2 regions of the Stenotrophomonas thermophila genome follow, and region 1 is predicted to be linked to the other one. Evidence: riboswitches for the same ligand, from Rfam matches in the RefSeq annotation. Region 1 holds a riboswitch; the other holds the start of a gene.

What was found. Region 1 has a riboswitch for thiamine pyrophosphate ahead of thiC (phosphomethylpyrimidine synthase ThiC). Riboswitches for the same ligand answer to the same signal wherever they lie in the genome.
Region 2: linked by a shared signal. The riboswitch ahead of BN1263_RS06050 (TonB-dependent receptor) and the one ahead of thiC (phosphomethylpyrimidine synthase ThiC) in region 1 are both predicted to bind thiamine pyrophosphate.

What each region holds. Positions count from the first base shown of each region.
Region 1 covers NZ_CVIW01000064.1:39,371-50,394, reverse strand. The annotation lists gene BN1263_RS19490 (threonine dehydratase) at 1-263, opposite strand, end outside; gene BN1263_RS19485 (ACT domain-containing protein) at 360-611, opposite strand; gene ilvG (acetolactate synthase 2 catalytic subunit) at 595-2,331, opposite strand; gene ilvC (ketol-acid reductoisomerase) at 2,371-3,345, opposite strand; gene ggt (gamma-glutamyltransferase) at 4,005-5,723, shown strand; gene BN1263_RS19465 (BCCT family transporter) at 6,337-7,914, opposite strand; TPP riboswitch at 8,135-8,235, shown strand; gene thiC (phosphomethylpyrimidine synthase ThiC) at 8,318-10,162, shown strand; gene BN1263_RS19455 (ion channel) at 10,256-10,927, shown strand.
Region 2 covers NZ_CVIW01000010.1:20,754-31,777, forward strand. The annotation lists gene BN1263_RS06030 (hypothetical protein) at 1-726, shown strand, start outside; gene BN1263_RS06035 (peptidoglycan-binding protein) at 839-2,830, shown strand; gene BN1263_RS06040 (glycine zipper 2TM domain-containing protein) at 3,077-3,484, shown strand; gene BN1263_RS06045 (phosphotransferase enzyme family protein) at 3,613-4,737, shown strand; TPP riboswitch at 4,781-4,876, shown strand; gene BN1263_RS06050 (TonB-dependent receptor) at 4,947-7,136, shown strand; gene pnuC (nicotinamide riboside transporter PnuC) at 7,145-7,714, shown strand; gene BN1263_RS06060 (hypothetical protein) at 7,820-8,239, opposite strand; gene BN1263_RS06065 (Dyp-type peroxidase) at 8,420-9,394, opposite strand; gene BN1263_RS06070 (VOC family protein) at 9,516-9,884, opposite strand; gene BN1263_RS06075 (helix-turn-helix transcriptional regulator) at 9,952-10,719, opposite strand; gene BN1263_RS06080 (OmpO family porin) at 10,841-11,024, opposite strand, start outside.

The sequences.
Region 1 (11,024 bases):
TGGGCGTGGTTGCCGGCCGAGGCGCAGATCACCGGCCGGGTGTCACCGCGCTCGCGGCCGGCCAGCAGCGCGTTCAACGCGCCGCGTACCTTGTAGGACCCGGTGCGCTGCAGGTTCTCCAGCTTCAGCCAGGTGCCGAAGCGCTCGGCATGGTGCAGCGGGGTAGGCGGCAGGAAGCGCCGCAGCCGGGCCTGCGCCGCCAGTACATCGGCGACGCTTACGTCGTCGACATCGCTTTCCTGGCTGGCATCAGCGGCCGGCATGGGCCACCAGCGCGGTGCGGGCGACCGCCGCATGCGGGCACGGGCGGCGAAGAAGACGCCTCCGTACCGGCACCGTGGTCGCTACGGTACGGGTGTTCATGGCGATACTCCTTCCACGGCGGTGACCTGCACGGACACGCAGTCGTAGATCTTCTCGATCTGCCGGCGCAGCGTTTCCGCCGGGCGCTGGCCATCGACGACCAGCTGCAGGTGCCAGCGGCCATCGTCGGCGGCCACCGGCGCACCGCTGATCGCACGCGGCGCGAAGCCGCGGCGTTCGGCCATGCCGATCACGCGCAACAGCGCGCCTTCGGCCGGGTGCAGCACCAGGTCAAGCCGGTATTGCATTGGGGGTCTCCTGGCGGGCATGGGCGGGGTTGCTTTCCAGCATCGTGCTGTTGGCAGTGTTCGGCGGCACCAACGGCCATACGTTGGCGCGTGCATCGATGGCCACGTGCAACAGTGCCGGGCCCGGTTCGGCCAGCAGCGCGGCCAGGCCGCCTTCCACGTCGTCGCGGTTGTCGATGCGGGTGGCGGCGATGCCGAACACCTGCGCCAGTGCCACGAAGTCCGGGTTGTCGGACAGGTCGATCTCGCTGTAACGCTCGGCGAAGAACAGCTCCTGCCACTGCCGCACCATGCCCAGCGAACTGTTGTCGAGCAGCACGATCTTCACCGGCAGGCGGCAGCGGGCGATGGTCGCCAGCTCCTGCACGTTCATCATGAAGCTGCCATCGCCGGACACCAGCACCACGGTGCGGTCGGGGCAGGCGAACTGCGCGCCCATCGCCGCCGGCAGGCCGAAGCCCATGGTGCCCAGCGCGCCACTGGTCAGGTGGTTGCGCGGGTGGTTGAAGCGGCAGTGCTGGGCCACCCACATCTGGTGCTGGCCAACGTCGCAGGCGATCACCGCATCGGCCGGGGCCAGCTCGCTCAGGCGCTTCAGCAGCGCCGGCGCGTAGATGTGTTGCCCCGGGGCATCGTAGCGGGCAGCGAAGCGATCGCGGTGCTGCGCACAGCGCTTGCGCCACGCCTCCTGGTGGGCCTTGGGGGAGGGGAAGGCCGCTCGCAGGGCGCGGATGGCGTGACCGACGTTGCCAGGCACGGCGACATCGGCGCTGCGCAGCTTGGAGATCTCGTAGGCGTCCGCATCGATGTGGACCACACGGGCGAACGGGGCGAACTCGGCCAGCTTGCCGGTGGCACGGTCATCGAAACGCGCCCCCAGCACCAGCAGCAGGTCGCTTTCCTGCACCGCCATGTTGGCCGCGCGGGTGCCGTGCATGCCCAGCATGCCCAGCGACTGCGGATGGCTGGCCGGCAGTGCACCCAGGCCGCGCAGGGTCATCACGGTGGGGATGGCACTGGCCTCGACGAAGTCGCGCAGGTCCTGCACGGCATCGCCCAGCGCGATGCCGCCACCGGCGTAGACCACCGGCTTCTCGGCTGCGGCCAGCGCGGCGATGGCCTCGGCGATGGCGGCCTCGGCCGGCGCCGGCGGCGGTTCGACGCTGCTGGGCACATGCGCCGGCAGATGGCTGGCATCGGCCAACTGCACATCCTTGGGCAGGTCGATCAGCACCGGGCCGGGGCGACCCTCACGGGCAATGCGGAACGCATCGGCGACCACGCGCGGCAGGTCATCGACGCTGCGCACCAGCCAGCTGTGCTTGACGATCGGCATCGTCAGGCCGAACACATCCAGTTCCTGGAAGGCGTCGGTGCCCAGCAGCGGCGTGCCGACCTGGCCGGTGATGCAGACCATCGGTACCGAATCGAGCATCGCATCGGCAATGCCGGTGACCAGGTTCGAGGCGCCCGGGCCGGATGTGGCCACGCAGACGCCGACCTGGTTGCTGGCGCGGGCGAAGCCGTTGGCGGCCAGCGCCGCACCCTGCTCATGGCGTACCAGGATGTGCTTCAGCGACGAATCCACCAGCGCGTCGTAGAACGGCATGATGGTGCCACCTGGATAGCCGAACAGCGTGCGGACGCCTTCGGCCTCCAGCGCCTGGGTCAGCCAGCGCGCGCCGTTGGGCGGCGCGCTGCGATGTGTCGAAGAGTTCATGGGGGAACCTTGCAAAGCGGGTGGGGGAGGGCCGCGCGTTTACGCGGCCTGTCCTTGCAACCAGACCATCTTGGCGCGCAGTTCCTTGCCCACCTTCTCGATCGGGTGCTCCAGGTCGGCCTGCTTGAACCTGTTGTAGTTCGGCAGGCCCGCTTCGTACTCGGCCACCCAGTTCTTGGTGAAGGTGCCGTCCTGGATGTCCTTCAGTACTTCCTTCATGCGTTCCTTGGTGCCGGCATCGATCACACGCGGGCCGCTGACGTAATCGCCGTACTGCGCGGTCTCGGAGATGAACTCCAGCATGCGCGAGATGCCACCTTCGTAGAACAGGTCCACGATCAGCTTCAGTTCGTGCAGCACTTCGTAATAGGCGATTTCCGGCTGGTAACCGGCTTCCACCAGGGTCTCGAAGCCCGCCTGCACCAGCGCCGAAGCGCCACCGCACAGCACCGCCTGCTCGCCGAACAGATCAGTTTCGGTCTCTTCCTTGAAGGTGGTCTGGATCAGGTTGGCGCGGGCGCCACCCAGGCCGGCTGCATAGGCGAGTGCGTACTCGGCGGCCTTGCCGCTTTTGTCCTGGTAGACCGCCCAGATGCACGGCACGCCGCGGCCGATTTCATATTCACGTCGGACCAGCGCGCCCGGGCCCTTCGGTGCGACCAGCACCACGTCGAGGTCGTCGCGCGGCTTGATCATGTCGAAATGAACGTTCAGGCCGTGCGCGAACAACAGCACCGCACCCTGCTTCATGTTCGGTGCCAGCACGTCGTCGTACAGCTTCTTCTGCACCATGTCCGGGGTCAGCACGGCAACCAGGTCCGCATCCTTCACCGCATCCGCCGGTGCTTTCACGGTGAAGCCATCGGCCTGCGCCTTGACCTCGGTCGGGCCACCCGGACGCAGGCCTACCACCACGTCGAAGCCGGATTCGCGCAGGTTCAGTGCGTGGGCGCGGCCCTGGCTGCCGTAGCCGATGACGGCGATCTTGGTCTGGGGCAGGTCGTTGGTGCTCATGGGGGAGGTTCCTTGCGGTGGGAAGAAAAAAGAACGGCCGGTCGTCGAGGTGACGTACCGGCCGGTCAGGGGAAATCGGTGGAGGAGGCGCTACGCATCGCACAGGCACAGCCACCACGAGGCGTGGTGGTGGTCTGGGGCCGGGCTTTGCACTGAGCGTTGGTCATGGTGGTTGCGTCTGAAACCAGGTCCTGAAATGAAAAAACCCGCACCGGGGCGGGTGCGGGTTTTGATGAGTTCCGGTGTGTTTGTTGCTTACACGCTGGCTCGTCCCGCACCTGTTGGCTGGGTAATAAGTACGAGCACAAGAATCGAACGCAGCGAGGCGGCGCCGGTGTCGGCGGCTTCAATGTGGGTTCGCAGTGGCGTGTTGTGATGCAACATGTGATCGAGAGAAACACAGCCGTTTTGGCGGTGTCAACCCTCGCGACGGTTTTTTTATCGGTTTCCAGTGAATCCAGCGCAATCGCTTGCGGCACAAGGATGGTTGCTGCTGAAAGTGTTTCGATGAACCCGAATTCACTCCTTTCTGGGCGGTTTTTGCGCGGAATCCGTTGGATTCTTCCACCCCAGGATCAACGTCCATGACGTCTGTCCGATACCGCGTGAAGGCCGCAGCGGCGAAGATCGGGGAACCACCCGTCCATCGGAACCCGACCGTGTCCCGACGCCTTGCCCGTCCCCTGATCGCCGCCGCCGTGCTGGCTGCCGTGCCCGCGCTGTCCTTTGCCGCCGACCGCATTACCGGCCACACCTTCGCCACCCGTTCGGAGGTGATCGCCCCTCATGCGATGGCCGCCACCTCGCAGCCGCTGGCCACCCAGATCGCGCTGGACGTGATGAAGGGCGGTGGCTCGGCGGTGGATGCCGCCATCGCGGCCAACGCAGCGCTGGGCCTGATGGAGCCCACCGGCAACGGCATCGGCGGCGACCTGTTCGCCATCGTCTGGGACCCGAAGACGCAGAAGCTCTACGGCTACAACGGCTCGGGGCGCTCGCCGAAATCGCTCACCCTGGCCGAGTTCCAGCGCCGTGGCCTGAAGGACATCCCGGCCACCGGTCCACTGCCGGTGTCGGTGCCGGGTGCAGTCGACGGCTGGTTCGCGCTGCACGACCGCTTCGGTCGCAAGCCGATGGCCGACAACCTGGCGCCGGCCATCCGCTACGCCCGCGAGGGTCACCCGGTGGCCGAGGTGATCGCCTACTACTGGGACCGCTCGGTGCCCAAGTTGTCGCAGTACCCGGGCTTCAACGAGCAGTTCACGATCAACGGCCACGCCCCGCGCAAGGGCGAGATGTGGAAGAACCCGAATCTGGCCAGCACGCTGCAGAAGATCGCCGATGGCGGACGCGACGCCTTCTACAAGGGTGACATCGCCCGCACCATCGGCGACTATTTCAAGGCCAACGGTGGCTACCTGAGCTATCAGGACATGGCTGACCATCATGGCGAATGGGTCGAACCGGTCAGCAGCAACTACCGTGGCTACGACGTGTGGGAACTGCCGCCGAACAGCCAGGGCATTGCCGCGCTGCAGATCCTCAACGTGCTGGAAGGCTACGACTTCTCGAAGATCCCGTTTGGTTCACCGGAGCATGTGCACCTGTTCGTTGAAGCGAAGAAGCTGGCCTTCGCCGACCGTGCACGCTTCTACGCCGACATGGCGTTCCAGCCGGCACCGGTGCAGAAGCTGATTTCCAAGGAATACGCCGCGCAGCGCCGCGCGCTGATCTCGATGGAAAAGGCGTTGAAGGAAGTGCAGCCGGGCACGCCGAAGCAGCTGGAGGAGGGCGACACGATCTACATGACCGTGGCCGACGCCGACGGCATGATGGTCTCGCTGATCCAGTCCAACTACCGTGGCATGGGCAGCGGCATGGCACCGCCCGGTCTGGGTTTCATCCTGCAGGACCGCGGCGAGATGTTCGTGCTGCAGAAGAACCATCCCAACGGCTACGCGCCGGGCAAGCGGCCTTTCCAGACGATCATCCCGGCGTTCATCACCAAGGGCGGCAAGCCGTATGCCAGCTTCGGCGTGATGGGCGGCGCGATGCAGCCGCAGGGCCACGCGCAGATCGTGATGAACCTGGTGGACTTCGGCATGAACCTGCAGGAAGCCGGTGATGCACCGCGCATCCAGCATGAAGGCTCAACCGAACCGACGGGTCAGGCCACGGCGATGACCGATGGCGGCGAAGTGAATCTGGAAACCGGCTTCCCGTACGAGACGGTGCGCGCGTTGATGCGCAAGGGGCATCGCATCGTGTTCGCCGATGGCCCGTATGGCGGGTACCAGGCGATCATGCGTGATCCCGAGACCGGGGTTTACTACGGTGCTTCGGAGAGCCGCAAGGATGGGCAGGCGGCGGGGTATTGAGGTTTTCCGGCCACCGGGCTGAGCCCCCTCGGCGGTGGTGAGGGTTTCAGTGATGCTTGGTTTGGCCGGGCGGGTGGATTGTCTGGGGGCCGCTGCAAGTACGTCCATGTAGGCTCGGTCGCCGCTTGCTCGTGTGCGCAGTCCTGCGTACACGGCAAGACCGGGGTTGGGCGTCCTGCCCAACCCGCCCGAGGCATGCCTCGGGCCCATGCGGCTCACGCCCCCAGCCAACCCACCCGCCCGGCCACGGACAGTTTCCTGTGGCCGCCACCGCAGGAAGAGAAAGAAGAAGATCAAGAGCAAAGGCAACAGCAACAGCAACAGCAACAGCCGCGCGCTGCGGGTCCGACCCCTTCTTGTTTTCCGACACACCTGATCCACGCATGGCGTGGATCTACTGCCGTCACCGGGAAATTGTCGGAGGCGGGGAGGGGGCAGATGGCGGGACCGTCCACGGCATGGATGCCGTGGACGAGCCTACAAGGACGTACTTGCGGCGTGTCCCGCCATCTGCCCCCTCCCCGCCAAACCAGCAGAAATCCGGAGCCGCTTTTGAAGTTGCTGTTGCCGTTGCTTGAGAAAAGCGGTACAGCCGCAAGCTGCAAAACCTCCCTCAATCCTGATCGTGCGCGCGCGCCGCCTCCGCCTGGGTTTCCTCCTGCGCCGCCATCTCGCGTGCAATCCACGCGTCGATCATGTGCCGCTGGCGCTGCGCCTGCCGCCGCTCGCGCGTGTACTCCTGGTCCAGCACCCGGTACAGCGACACCATCACCAGCACCATCAGCAGCGCGAATGGCAATGCCGCGATCGTGATCATGCCCTGCAGCGCGTCCAGGCCTCCGGCCAGCAGCAACGCCGCTGCGATCAGTGCCACCGCAATGCCCCAGGCCAGCTTGCGCTTCAACGGTGGGTCGCCAGCCTCGTCGGTGGACATGCTGGCCAGCACCAGGACCGCCGAATCGGCCGAGGTCACGAAGAAGATCATCAGCAGCACCAGCGCGATGCACGACAGCAACAACGGTAGCGGCATGCTGTCGAACAGCGTGAACAACACCGTCTCGTAGCCATTGCCAAGCGCCTGCACCAGATCGGCATGGCCGAAGATCTGTGCCCACAACGCAGTGCCGCCGAACACCGCGAACCAGAAGAAGCCCAGCAGCGTCGGTGCGAGCACGACGCCGATCACGAACTCGCGCACGCTGCGGCCGCGCGAGATGCGCGCGATGAACGATCCCACGAACGGTGCCCACGAGATCCACCAGGCCCAGTAGAAGATCGTCCAGTCCGCCACCCAGGTGCTGCCGGAGAACGGTGACATGCGCAGGCTCATCGTCACCAGCTGGTTGAGGTAGGAGCCCAGCGTGGTGGTGAACGTATCGAAGATGAAGCCGGTCGGCCCCAGCACCAGCAGGATGGCCGCCAGCAGGGCAGCCAACGCCAGGTTGAAGTTGGACAGCCACTTCACACCTCGCTCCACGCCACTGGCGGTGGAGGCCATGTACAGCACGAAGGCGACGGCAATGATGGTCATCTGCACGGCGACGGTAGCCTGCACGCTGAAGACGCGTTCGATACCGGCAGCAATCTGGATGGTGCCGAAGCCGAGCGTGGTGGCGACACCGATCGCGGTGGCAACTACGGCGGCGATGTTGACCACCCGACCGATCCAGCCGCGATGGTGGCGGCCGATGATCGGCTGCAGCATGTCGCTGACCAGGCCGCGTCCGTTGCGGTTGAACTGGAACCAGGCCATCGCCAGGCCGATCAGTGCGTAGATCGCCCACGGGTGCAGGCCCCAGTGGAAGAACGCATAGCGCATCGATGCGCGCGCCGCATCCAGGCTTTGCGGCGCCAGGCCTTCCGGCGGCTTGCTGAAATGCGAGATGGGCTCGGCCGCACCCCAGAACACCAGGCCGATGCCCATGCCGGCGGCGAACAGCATCGACATCCAGCTGGCACGCGAGAACTCGGGTTCGGCGTCCTCGCCGCCGATGCGCAGATTGCCGAAGCGGCCGAACGCCAGGTACATCAGGAACACCAGCGCCAGGAACACCACCAGCAGGTACAGCCAGCCGACACTGCGGATGACTTCCGCCAGCATCGACTGGACCACGGTGTTGAAGGGGCCGGGGGCGATACCGGCGAGCAGCACCAGCAGCAGAACCAGTGCGATGGAAACGCGAAACACCATGAAGGAGCTTCTCCGATCAAGGGGGATTGAGGGGAGCGAGCAGAGCTTGCGGCGAAGGGCCGGCGGCATGCAGCACGGACCGGGCAGGGGCCGCGAAGGCGGCGGGGAACGCATCGATCTCAGCAACGCGATGGCGTGCACGTTACTGAACGCGACGTCATGGTTCCGTTAACGAATGGCGATCTGGTCCCGGAGGCGGGCGGTCTATGCTCTAATGCGCACCAAGAAGCGGGGGTACCGGGCCATGTGGCCAAGGTTGAGACAGTCCCTTGGAACCTGATCCGGCTCATACCGGCGTAGGGAAGCTTTGCAATGCAGCCGTGCCCGGACTCCGCCCAAGGACCGTCCGTGCGCGGGTGCCGTGCGCCGCCGCTTCGTCCCTGACCTTCCTGGACGATGCCCGATGAACGCACAGCTCTCCGCCCTGCAGCAACAGGCCCAGCAACTCTCCGGATCCGTGACCCGGCCCATTCCCGGCTCGCGCAAGATCCACGTGCCCGGTTCACGCCCGGATCTGCAGGTGCCGATGCGCGAGATCGCGCTGACCCGTACGCCGACGCTGTTCGGCGGCGAAGAGAATGCGCCGGTGACCGTTTACGACACGTCGGGCCCGTACACCGACCCGGAGGTGCGCATCGATCTGTCCGCCGGTTTGCCGGCACTGCGTCGCGGCTGGGTGGAAGAGCGCGGTGATACCGAGCAGCTTGAAGCACTGAGTTCTTCGTTCGGCCGCGATCGCGAGCATGACCCGAAGCTTGACGCGGTGCGTTTCCCCGCGCGCAGCCTGCCACGCCGTGCACGTGCCGGTGCCAACGTCACCCAGATGCATTACGCGCGCCGCGGCATCATCACGCCGGAAATGGAGTTCGTCGCCATCCGCGAGAACCAGCGGCTCGACGCGGTCCGCGATGCCGGCCTGCTGCAGCAGCACCCGGGCGAGTCGTTCGGTGCTTCAATCCAGAAGGTGATCACACCCGAATTCGTGCGCGACGAGATCGCACGCGGCCGCGCGGTGCTGCCCAACAACATCAACCATCCGGAAAGCGAGCCGATGATCATCGGCCGCAATTTCCTGACCAAGATCAACGCCAACATCGGCAACAGCGCGGTGTCTTCCGGCATCGCCGAGGAAGTGGAGAAGCTGGTGTGGGCGATCCGCTGGGGCGGTGACACGGTGATGGACCTGTCCACCGGCAAGCACATCCACGAAACCCGCGAGTGGATCATCCGCAATTCGCCGGTGGCGATCGGTACCGTGCCGATCTACCAGGCGCTGGAGAAGGTTGACGGCCGTGCCGAGGCGCTTACCTGGGAGATCTTCCGCGACACGCTGATCGAGCAGGCCGAGCAGGGCGTGGACTACTTCACCATCCACGCAGGCGTCCTGTTGCGCTACGTGCCGCTCACTGCCAGGCGTGTTACCGGCATCGTCAGCCGCGGTGGCTCGATCATGGCCAAGTGGTGCCTGGCGCACCACAAGGAGAATTTTCTCTACACGCACTTCGAAGACATCTGCGAGATCATGAAGGCGTACGACGTGACCTTCTCGCTGGGTGACGGCCTGCGCCCGGGCTGCATCGCCGATGCCAACGACGCCGCGCAGTACGGTGAGCTGGAAACACTGGGCGAGCTGACGAAGATCGCCTGGAAACACGATGTGCAGACCATGATCGAAGGCCCCGGCCACGTGCCGATGCAGCTGATCAAGGAAAACATGGACAAGCAGCTGCGCGAGTGTGGCGAAGCACCGTTCTATACGCTGGGCCCGCTGACCACTGACATCGCGCCGGGCTACGACCACATCACCAGCGCGGTCGGTGCGGCGATGATCGGCTGGTTCGGCACGGCGATGCTCTGCTACGTGACGCCGAAGGAGCACCTTGGCCTGCCCAACCGCCAGGATGTGCGCGACGGCATCATGGCCTATCGCATTGCCGCGCACGCAGCCGACCTGGCCAAGGGGCATCCGGGCGCGCAGGTGCGCGACAACGCGCTGAGCAAGGCGCGTTTCGAGTTCCGCTGGGAAGACCAGTTCCACCTCGGCCTGGATCCGGAGAAGGCCAAGGAGTTCCATGACGAGACGCTGCCGAAGGATGCGCACAAGCTGGCCCACTTCTGCTCGATGTGCGGCCCGCACTTCTGTTCGATGAAGATCACCCAGGATGTGCGTGACTACGCCGAAGCCGGCATGAAGGAGAAGTCGGCGGAGTTCCGCGCGGCCGGTGCCGAGGTCTATCGCCAGGGGTGATGCGGAAGCGGGGGTGCCGGCCAGCGGCCGGCACTACCGCTCATCACGCCGCTCCCGGCTATCCTCCGCCCATCTCCCTGGGGAAAGGACGCCATGCCTGTTGCCATCACCACCCGTTGGCTGGCCATTGCCCGCCGTCATCCTTCGGCCTGGCTGTTGGGCGCCCAGCTGATCGCGGTGCTGCTGTACCCCGCGCTGGATGACACCGCTGCGGGCCGCGCGGCGCTGGGCATGTTCGGCATGGCGGTACTGGGCCTGGCGTTGTGGGTGGTGCAACGCAGCCCGCTGGGCACCTGGCTGGCACTGCTGCTGGCCATTCCCTCGGTGGTGTTCTCGCTGGCCGGTGCACTGCTGGACCGCACTGCGCTGCTGACCACCGCGCAACTGCTGGAGAGCCTGCTGTACTTCTATACGGCCGGTGCGCTCATTGCCTACATGCTCCAGGACCATAAAGTCACCCGCGATGAACTGTTCGCCGCAGGCGCCACATTCACGCTGCTGGCCTGGGCCTTCGCATTTGCTTTTGCCGTGTGCCAACAATGGTATCCGGGCAGTTTCCAGGGCTCCGGCGGCGGTGCACAGCGCACCTGGATGGAACTGCTTTATCTGAGCTTCAGTTTGCTCTCGGGTGTTGGCTTGAGCGACGTAGTACCCCTGCATCCGCAGGCGCGTGCCCTGGTCATGCTGGAGCAGTTTTCAGGCGTGATGTACGTGGCTTTGGTGGTTTCGCGACTGGTCGGATTGACCATGCTGCGGCGCGTGTGAAAATGAACGCCAGATAAAAATTTCGCGCCCCGCAGGGCGCGAATGGTGCAGCAAATTATGTGAATGCGTCGGCGAGAGAGAGCCTGGATGTCGACCA
Region 2 (11,024 bases), on a different contig from region 1:
CCGACCGTGATGTATTTCACCTATCAAGTGGATGGCGATGGCGCGACCTCCTATGAGGTCCAGAACGGCAGCGTGGCGACCTTCTGGTTCGGCCATACCTTCACCCTCGACGGCACCACGTATTACACGGGTTTCTCCTGGGATACCCGCGAGCACTACGGCAAGCCTGGCGAGCAGACGCAGGCCGGTCCGGACGACCGCGCCAACCTCGCCGAGGCCACCTTCGTGCTGGCCGGCACCGACGCGAAGAAGCCGTGGAAGTTCCGTGGCCAGGAATGGACCATCGGCGCACTGGGCGCGTACGACAAGGCCGACGACGTCGATACCCGGCGCAAGCCGCTTGAACATCGCACCGTCGACGGCCGCCTGCTGCTGGCGGTGCCGACCAGCAGCTTCGACCGCGGCATCAGCAGCACCGGCTATGCACTGCTGCTGTTCAACCCCAGGCGCAGCGAAGACGACGTGGACAGCAAGGTCTGGCGCTATGTCGGTACGGTGCGCACAGGCGAAGACAACAGCGCCGCCTGCGACGAAGGCAACGTGATGCCCTGCACCGGCAGCGACGGCGAACTGGCCTTCGCTGCCAACGGCAACGGCCTGCCGCGACTGACCGTGACCTTCAAGGGCACCACCCTCGAAGGCCCCGGCAGGACCCGCACCCTGGGTGCCGGCGACACCGTGCACTACACCTTCGACAGCGCGACCCAGCAGTACCTCGCGCGCTGAAAGCACCCGCCACGCGCGGGTTCCCTGTTGACCGACATGTTCTTGACTCACGGATGAGTCCGGTTGGCGATTCGCGGCATGCGCCGCTCCATCAACCCCGAGGAAAAACGTCATGGCACAGCATGACTACAGCAGAAAGGAAGTCCTGGACATCGTCGAGCAGGTCGCCAGGCAGAAGAGCATTCCGGTCGACGACTTCATGCGCTTCGCGTACATCGAGACCGGTGGCACGTTCAACGAGCGCGCCCACAACGCGTCATCCGGCGCCAAGGGCCTGTTCCAGTTCGTGCCCGGGTCCGCACGCCAGTACCACCTGACCGGCCACGAGTTCGACCCCACCCGCAACACCGAAGCGGCCGCGCAGATGTACCAGGACAACCTGGACTCGATGGCACGCCGCAACGAGCGCACCGGCCACCCGTACCTGTCCGGCGGCAGTACGCCGACCGGGCTGGACCTGTACCTGGCCCACCAGCAGGGCAGTGCCGGCTATGGCTCGGTGCAGACCGCCATTGCCACCGGCACCTTCGGCGTGGTCCGCAACAGCCACGGCGACGAGATCAACATGCGCCGCAACGTGCTGAACCAGATCGGGTCGGACGCGAAGGCGCTGACCGGCCACAGCCTGGCCGAAATGCGCGGCATGAACGATGGCGACCTGGCACGGGCCTTCTCCAGCTACTACATCCACAAGTACGCAGCGATCAGCATCCCGGAAAAGAACATCGAACCGCAGGCGGTGGCGCAGGGCCAGGGCCAGGCCCCGGCCGCGCCTGCACAGGCCAGCGCAGCCGTGGCGGCCGGTGCTGCCACGCTGGCGGCAACCGCAACAGCCGCTGCCGCGCCGAAACCGGGCATCGAACTGCAGGCCGCCTACGAGGCCGGCGTGAAGTACGACGATGTGAAGTACGCCATCAACATTCCGGGCCACGCGCTGTACGTACCGGGCAAGACCGGAAAGAACGTGGACCAGGGTTACATCGATTGCTCCGGCTGGGTCGGCACGCTGCAGAACCGGACCATGGACGAGATCAACCAGAAGGCCGGGCATGCGGTGTTCAGCAAGGCCGATCGCATCGACCTGGGCAACCTGGGTTCCGGCGGCATCGTGCGCAAGGCATTCGACCAGTCCGGCGTGCTGCTTGACCGCGACGCGATCCTCAAGCCCGGTGCGCTGAAGGAAGGCATGATCATCGGCCTGGATACGGCCAGGACCCGCCATGAACACTGGAACGGCATCGACCACATCGTGATGGTGGTGCGCGACCCGAACACCGACAAGCTGCTGATCAGCCAGTCCACCGGCAGCAAGGGCGTGCACACCATGCCGGTGGAGGACTACCTCAAGCAGGTGAAGGACCACCCGCACTGGAAGCTGTTCGCGTCCGATCCATTGTCCAAGGCCCGTGACCTGCTGGAAAACCGCACCCAATCGCACGAGCAGACCCAGGGCAAGGCCAACGCCGAGCACAAGGCGGCCGCCACGCCGCACGCCGAACTGTACAAGCAGGGCGCACACAGCGAGGGCGTGCGCAAGGTGCAGGAGCAGCTGGGCCACCTGGGCTACGTCGGCGCCGACGGCAAGCCACTGGTCGAGGATGGCCGCTTCGGCCGCAACACCGACGCGGCAGTGCGCCAGCTGCAGAAGGACAACGGCCTGGTCGTCGACGGCATCGTCGGTCCGAAGACGCTGGAAGCAATCAAGGAAGCACGCGAACGACCCTTGCTGAACGACGAGCGGCACCCACGCAATCCGATGTACCTGCAGGCCACCGAAGGCCTGGAGCGGCTGCCGGCAGGTACCTTCAAGGATCGCCACGCGCTGGAAAGCGCCGCCGCGGCCCTGACCAAGGAGGCGCATGCCGCCGGCCTGCAACGCATCGACACGGTGGTGCCGAGCCCGAACGGTGAGCGCCTGTTCGCCGTGCAGGGCACGATCGGTGACCCGGCGGCCAGCCGCGTGGCGGTGGAGACCCGTGCCGCCAGCGAGCAGAGCCTGGCGCTCAGCAGTGGTGCCGTGCAGGGCGCCCCAAACGTGCTGCACCAGCAGCAGGATGCCCAGCAGGAGCAGGCCCGGCAGGCACAGAAGGCGATGGGCGTCTAAGCCCGCAGCGCCTTGGCAGAGAAGGGAGGGCCACGTCCGCGTGGCCTTTTCCCTTTCTGCCAGCTGAGCGGCCGGGGCCGCTTTCAGCCTTGCTTCATGCCGCCTGCCGCTAGATGAATGCGCAAGCCGCACGGTGGACCAGGCAATGTTCCGGCAATGTTGGAACGCCAGCGTGGACACCACGGCAGCCGGGGCGCCCCGCGCCCTCCCTGCCCAGCGTGGCATGCACCTCACAGGAGAACGAACATGCTCAGTACTTCCGCACTCAGCTTCCGTGGTCTGGCGATGGCTCTGGCGCTGGTGGCCAGTGTGGCCGTGGTCAGCGATGCCAGCGCGATGTCGAGGAAGGACAAGCGCACCCTGGTCGGCGCCGTGGTGGGTGGCGTGGCCGGCAACCTGCTCTCCAACGGTGATCCTGCCGCCACCGTGGGCGGCGCCGTGGCCGGCGGCGCGATCGGCAACCTGACCACCTCCGACCGCCGCGACCGTCGTTACTACGACAATCGCCGTTACGACGACCGCTACGATCGCCGTTACGACCGTGGCTACTACCGCAGCGGCTACTACGACCGCGGTGACGACCGTCGCTGGCAGCGCGAGCGCTACTACGACAACCGCTACTACCACGACCGCGGCCGCCATCGCGGCTGGTAAGCAGCGCGGCGGCATCACCGCAGCTGATGCACGGACGGGCGGGTCGATGACCCGCCCGTTTGCGTTGGCCGCGTGCATGGCGTTGAATGCGCAGCCTTGGATGTGACTTTCCCCACCGGGGCTGCGGCATGACTTCTTCCTCCCACCGCGTGCAGGGCCTGAACAACGACGAGGTTGCTGCCGACTGGCCACCGATCAGCGCGGCGGACATTGCGTGGCTGCGCCAGCGCTACCCGCAGCTGGGCGAGCACAGCCAGCCCCGCTGGCACAGCCCACGGCCGCTGTCGGCCGCTGCCATCGTCAATGGCAGGGACGGCGCGGTGTTCATCAAGCGCCACCACCACAGCGTGCGCAGCGCGGCCTGCCTGGAAGAAGAACACCGCTTCATCGCCCATCTCGCCGCAGCGGGCCTGCCGGTGGTGCAGGTGCTGCCAGCGGCCGATGGCCACAGCGCCGTCGAGCATGGCGAATGGACCTTCGAGCTGCATGCGGTTGGCGTCGGTGAGGACCTGTATCGCGACGCGGTGTCGTGGTCGCTGCTGACCGATATCGCGCAGGCCCGTGAAGCCGGACGCGCACTCGCACAGCTGCACCGTGCCGCCGCCAGCTACCACGCGCCCCAGCGCAGTACCCATGTGCTGGTCGCGCGCGATGATCTGATCCGCAGCGACGATCCGGTCGCGGCCATCAAGGCAGGGCTGCACGAGCGCCCCGCGCTGGCCCGCTATCTCGCGCGCATTCCGTGGGAGGCGCAGCTGCAGCGTGACGTGCTGCCGTGGCATGCCGGCCTGGCCAAGCGCCTGCGCGACGAGCCCCGGCTGTGGGCCCACAACGACTGGCATGTGTCCAACCTGCTGTGGCGCGATGGGCAGATCAGTACCGTGCTGGACTTCGGCCTGGCGTCGCCTACCAGCGCACTGTTCGACCTCGCCACCGCGATCGAGCGCAACGCGGTGGCGTGGCTGGAACTGGAGCGCGGCATGCAGGCAGTGCGCATCGATATCGCGCTGGCGCTGCTCGACGGCTACCGTCAGGCGCTGCCGCTGTCGGCGGCACGCGTGCACCTGCTGGCCGACCTGCTGCCGATGGTCCATTTCGACTTCGCACTGTCCGAAGTGGAGTACTTCGAAGGCGTCACCGGCTCGACCGCCAACGCCGATGTAGCGTGGCGGCCCTTCATGCTGGGGCACCCGGCGTGGTTCCACAGCGCGCCGGGACAGGCACTGCTGCAGGCCCTGCACGCGGCAGCCTGAAGGGCGCCGGCTCGCAAATCCGTACCATTTGTAGTGAAATGGTCACCTGAAGCGGGGGTGCCTGGATCTGCCAGGCTGAGAGAGTCCCTTGGAACCTGATCCGGTTTGCACCGGCGTAGGGAGCTTTGAGCCGCAGCCACACCCCCGTCATGGGCCGGTGCACCTGCGCGCCGTCGCTTCGTCTCCCTTGTTGTCCGAAGACGAATCGAATGAACCGCTGCCTGCACCCCACCCTGCTCTCCCTCGCCCTCTGCGCCGCGCTGCCGCTGCACGCCAGCGAGGCCGAAGCGTCCCCCGATGCGGCTGCCACCGGCGCCGAGCATTCGCCGACCGAACTGGCAGCGGTGCGCGTGCAGGCCGGCAAACCGAAAGCCGATACCTCGCGCGTGAACGCCTTCGGTGGCGGCAGCTGGAAGGACACGCCGGCCTCGGTGAACGTGCTCGAGCGCGACTATCTCGACCGTCGCCAGGTGCGTTCGCTGTCCGAGCTGGCCAGCAACGATGCCTCGCTCGGTGATGCGTATGCGCCGGTGGGTTACTACCAGAACATCGCCATCCGTGGCTTCGCGCTGGACGCCGCCACCGGCTACCGCTTCAACGGCCTGTCCATCGCCGGCGAACAGCGCCTGGCGCTGGAGAACGTGCAGTCGGTGGAGATCCTCAAGGGTGAAGCCGGCCTGGCCGCAGGCGTGATGGCACCGGGTGGCATCATCAACTACATCGGCAAGCGCCCGGCCGAAGTGCGCACCGCCACGCTCGGCACCGATTCGGAAGGCTCGCGCTACGTCGCCGTCGATGTCGGCCACTGGATCACCCCGCGCTTCGGCCTGCGCCTGAATGCCGCGTGGGATTCCAGCAATTCCTATGTCGAGCACGCCGATGGCCGCCGCAATTTCTACTCGCTGGCGGCCGACTGGCTGATCGGCGAACGCGGCAAGCTGGAAGTGGATGCCAACTACCAGACCAGCTCGCAGCGTTCGGTGTCCGGTTACCAGCTGCTGGGCGCACGCGACCTGCCGCGCGGCGTCGACCGCGAGCACCTGCTCGGCTACCAGCCGTGGCAGCGTCCGGTGGATATCGCCAGCACCAACATCACCGCCCTGCACACCTACGACTTCAACGAGGCCTGGCAGTCGCGCGTCTCGGTCGGCCACAGCCGCTCGGTAATCGATGACAACGTCGCCTTCGCCTACGGCTGCTACTACGCCGTGCAATGCGCCGATGGCAGCGTGCCGGGCAACTACTTCGCGCCCAACGGCGACTACGACGTCTACGACTACCGCAGCCCGGACGATACCCGCCGCAACCAGCAGGCCCGTGCCGAGCTGCGTGGCCGTTTCGAGACCGCCAGCGTCGGCCATGAGCTGACCCTCGGCGCCGACTACTTCCGCCGCACCGTGGACAGGCGCCCGAGCGTCAACGAGTACGTCGGCACCACCAACATCCACGAGGCACCGGTGCCGGTGTTCGAGCCGTCGCCGAAGATGCCCGGCCCATCCGCACGTCGCCTGGACAGCCGCCAGACCGCCTTCTTCGCGCTGGACCGGATGAGCTTCGGTGACGACTGGCAGTGGCTGGCCGGTGGCCGCTTCGTGCGCCTCGATGAGCGCGCCTACGACAAGCGTGGCACCCCGCAGCGGCACAGCCGCTTGTCGCGCTTCCTGCCGCAGACCGCGGTGGTGTGGAAGGCCACCGACCAGCTCAATGCCTATGCCAGCTACGTGCGCGGCATTTCGCTGGGCCAGGAAGCGCCGTTCTGGACCAGCAATGCCGACACCTTCCTGCCGTCGGTGCAGTCGCGCCAGCTGGAAGTGGGCGTGAAGTACGTGCCGGTCGAGGCGTTGACCCTGGGTGCGGCCGTGTTCCGCATTTCGCAGCCGTACCAGTACGCCAGGCCGGACAACAGCGACGTGGGCTACACCTTCGTCGAGGAAGGCACCCAGACCCACACCGGCCTGGAGCTGACCGCCAACGGCCAGCTGACCGATGCATTGCAGATCGTGGCCAGTGCCAGCGTGCTGCAGGCGCGTGCGCGCGACACCGGCACGCCGGCTTATGAAGGCCATCAGCTGGTGAATGTGCCGAAGGTGCGGGCCAGCGTGCATGTGGCCTATGCGCTGCCGTTCGTGCAGGGCCTGGATGTCACTGGCGGCTGGCGTTATGCCGGTGCCAACGTCGCACGTGCCGACGGCGGCGTGCGCGCACCGGACTACTCGGTGTTCGACGCTGGTCTGCGCTTCCAGCATCGCCTGCACGAGCGTGCGGTGACCTGGAACCTGTCGGTGGACAACGTGTTCAACCGCTTCTACTGGCGCGATACCGGCAGCAGCGGCGGTGACTACTACCTGTTCCCCGGCGCACCGCGACAGGCCCGCCTGTCGGTGACGTTCGCGCTGTGAGCGGCGTGATGCTCGAGTGGACCGCCGCACTGTGCAGCATCCTTGGCGTCTGGCTGATGGCCCGGCGCCGGCTGGTGGCGTGGCCGGTGGGCCTGCTGTCGGTGACGCTGTACGGGCTGGTATTCGCCGAGGCCAAGCTGTACTCGGATACCCTGCTGCAGGTCGCCTTCGGTGGCTTCCTGGTCTACGGCTGGCTCAACTGGCGGCAGCATGCCGCCGATGAGGGCAGCATCCGCATCGTGCCGCTGGCGCGCGGCAAGCTGCTGCGCGACCTGGCCATCGGCCTGTGTGGTGGCGTGGCGCTGGGTGCGGCCATGCATACCTTCACCGATGCCGCACTGCCGTGGTTGGACGCGCTGCTGACCGGCCTGAGCCTGGTCGGGCAGTGGTGGCAGGCGCGCCGCCACGTGGCCTGCTGGTGGGTGTGGATCGCGGTGGACGTGGTCTACGTGGGCGCGTACCTGTTCAAGTCGCTGCACGTGACCGCCGCGCTGTACGTGTTCTTCCTCGGCCTGGCCGTGTTCGGCCTGCGCGCATGGAGCGCCGCCGCGCGCGAGCCACAGGTGGCAACCCGGTAGAGCCACGCCATGCGTGGCGGGCTACCGGTAGTCGCCAACCTGGGTTGGCGCGCGCCTGCCGACCAAGGTCGGCATCTACCCACCACATCCACGCATGGCGTGGATCTACTTCGGTTCCAGCAACAGGCCCAACCGCAGCGGCTGGCGCATGTCGGCCGGCGGGGCTGCCTGCAACGGCGCGCCCTGCAGCGTCGCGCGCAGGTCTGCGTCGACCTGGGCGTCACCCAGGCTGTCGAATTCCAGCTTCGAGATGCGGCCATCCGCCGCGATCCACACGCTCACCGGCAGCGGCGTCGGTGCGTCCGGATGTGCCTGCAGCCATGCCAGCACGCGCTGCGCCTGCGGGTCCTGCTCCTGCTGCAGGCGCTGCTGCAGCTGGCCACCGACCGCAGCGGCGTAGGCCATCCAATGCGCAGGGGCGTCCTGCGCGGACACCGCGGCGCTCCCCAGTGCCAGCGCACCGAACACCGCGGCCAGCGGCCGCCACCAGCGGCGTGCGCCGGTTGTGTTCCTTGCCATCGCCATCGCCCGCCCCTGCGCTCTCATCCAACGGCTGATGGTCGGGGCGGTAGATGACAGGCAGATGGCGGCACAGTAGAGCCACGCCATGCGTGGCTGCTACGGGCAACGTGCGTACCATCCACGCGTGGCGTGGATCTACTGGAACAGAGCGGCCAGTAGCGTGCGCAAGGACGGGAGCCGCGATCAATCGCCCAGATCGGCCAACACTTTGCGCGAGGGCGCGAAGAAGGTCACGCCGGTGGTGGCGGTGGAGAAATCGAGGATGCGGTCGTGCAGCGGCGCGGGATTGCCGATGAACATGCGCTCGAGCATCTTCTCGATCACCCACAGGCGGCGCGTGTAGCCGATGAAGTAGGTGCCGTATTCGCCGCGGCCCGGGTTGGCGAACGGCATGTTGTCGCGCAGGATCTCATGCTCGCCGTCGGCGTCCTCGATGGTGCACAGGGTCTTGTGCGATTTCTGCGCATCGGCCGGTGCATCGTCCAGCTCGATGTTGTCGTGCTTGGTGCGGCCGATGATCGCCTCCTGCGCCTCGGTCTTCTGCGCGCGCCAGGCATCGAGATTGTGCAGGTACTTCTGCACCACCACGTAGCTTCCGCCGGCATGTTCCGGGTCTTCCTCACCAACGATCGTGGCTTCCGGCAGCGACAGCCCTTCCGGGTTGGCGGTGCCGTCGACGAAATCGAGCAGGTCGCGGCCATCGAAATAGCGGAAACCGGCTACGTCATCGACCGCTTCCACCGCATCGCCGAAGGCCATCAGCAGGTTGCGCTCGAACGCCACGATCAGGTCCATCGTGCGCGCCCGGATGTGGTACAGCAGGTCGCCCGGCGTGGACACGGCGGTGTGGGTGGCGCCCTTGATCTCGCGGAACGGCTTCAGCTCGCGCGGCGGCGTGGTGCCCACCAGCGGCTGCCACACACGGTGGCCGATGGCCACGTTGCAGGTGAAGGTGCGCTCGATCTCGCGGATGGCGGTGTTCTTGATCAGGTCATCGGTGCTGGCCAGCACCTCGCGCGCCCTGGCGATCGACGCCTCATCGTCCTTCACCTTCAGCACCAGGAACGCCGCCGAATGGGTCAGTGGCGCGGTGATCTGCTGCGGCTCGTTGTCGAGCGTGTGGTTGACGGCGGTGATCTGGGCGGGCTGGGTGTTCACGGTATTCCTGCGGGCTTGAGGCGGGCGCGTCGCGTGTGGCGATGTGCGGGCGATCATAGCGGAACCGCCTGACCGTGGACGGAGCGGTTCTCGTTCCGTCCACCGGCAATGGTACGAAGACTCAATCCAGATCGCTCCACACCGCCAGCTCGTAGCCATCCAGGTCGCGGAAGTGGAAGCGGCGGCCGCCGGGGAATGCGAACACCGCCCGCACCACCTCGCCACCGGCAGCGACTACGCGCTGCTGCGCGTCGGACAGGTCCGCGCGATACACGATCACCAGCGGCCCTCCGTGGGCACGCACCGGCACGTCGGCCACGAAGCCGCCCTTCAGGCGGCCATCGTCGAATTCGGTGTAGGCCGGGCCATAGTCGGTGAAGCGCCAACCGAACACCTCGCCGTAGAAGCGTTTGCTGCGGGCGACGTCGGCGACGTTGAATTCGATGTTGTCGATGCGGCGTTCGGCATCGTGGGGCGCGGCAGGATTCATGGCGAGGCTCCGTGGTGGGAGCCCAGCATCGATCAATGCAGCACAGTGGTCTTGAACAAAACGGCCATCATTGTCCCCACTCCAGGCGCAGCTCGCTGGCGGTCATGCCCGCCAGTTCACGCGCCTCGCGGCTGAGATGGGCCTGGTCGGCATAGCCGGCATCAGCGGCCAGCATCGCCAACGAATGCAGTGGCAGCGCGCGACTCTGGCGCAGGAAACGTTGCAGCCGCAGGATCCGCTCCAGCGTCTTGGCGCCGTAGCCGAACTGCGACTGGCTGAAACGCCGCAGGCTGCGCGGGCTCAGGCCCAGGTGCGCCGCCAGCGTATCCAGCGTGGCATTACCCGCGGCGAGCGCCTGGAACAGGACATGGGCGCGCTGCGCCGGCGTATCGAGCGCGGCCGCACCCATGTGCTGTTGCAGGCAGTGCGCCATTCGCTGAAGGCGCTGTGCAGGCGCGGTGTCGCCGATGGAGGCCGCCGCCTTGTTCGCCCACGCGCCCTTCAGGTCAGCCAGGGGCACGGCCTGGCCGATGATCCCGGCCAGGGGCAGGCCCAGCGCGGCCAGTGCCTGGCCGGGACGGAAACGTGCGCCCAGCACCTGCGCACCGGGTGCCAGCCCCGGGTGCGCGGCCACGCGGTCCGGCCCGACCACGAACAGCACGCCGTCGCGCCAGAGAATGTCCACGCAGCCATCGGGCAATACGGTGATGTGCCCATCGGCATCGGCAGGAAGCTGGCTCTGCCACAGCTGGCCAAAGTGGCCGCGCAGCGGCGCGGGTGCCAGATGCTCCTGGTAGGCCGTGCCAGTGCCTGCGAGGGAAGAAGGGTCGCCCATGTCGCATTGTGGCGCCACGGAGCCCAGAAAAGTGAAGCCCGGCGCGGGGCCGGGCTTCGGTTGGCGTGTGGGAGAGAGAGAGTCACACGCCAGCACAACACGCACTAACGACAGGCGTTTGTTACCAGGTGAAGCGCGGGCCCACGAACCACTCGCGGTCGCCGGCCTTGGCCAGCTTCACTTCGCCGCTCAGGCCCCAGTTCTGGTTGAACTTGGCGGTGGCGCCGACACGGCCGTAGAACTCGCCGTCCGGGTTGTAGCCATGCTTCTTGCTGAAATCTTCGTAGCCGGCCATCACATAGCCT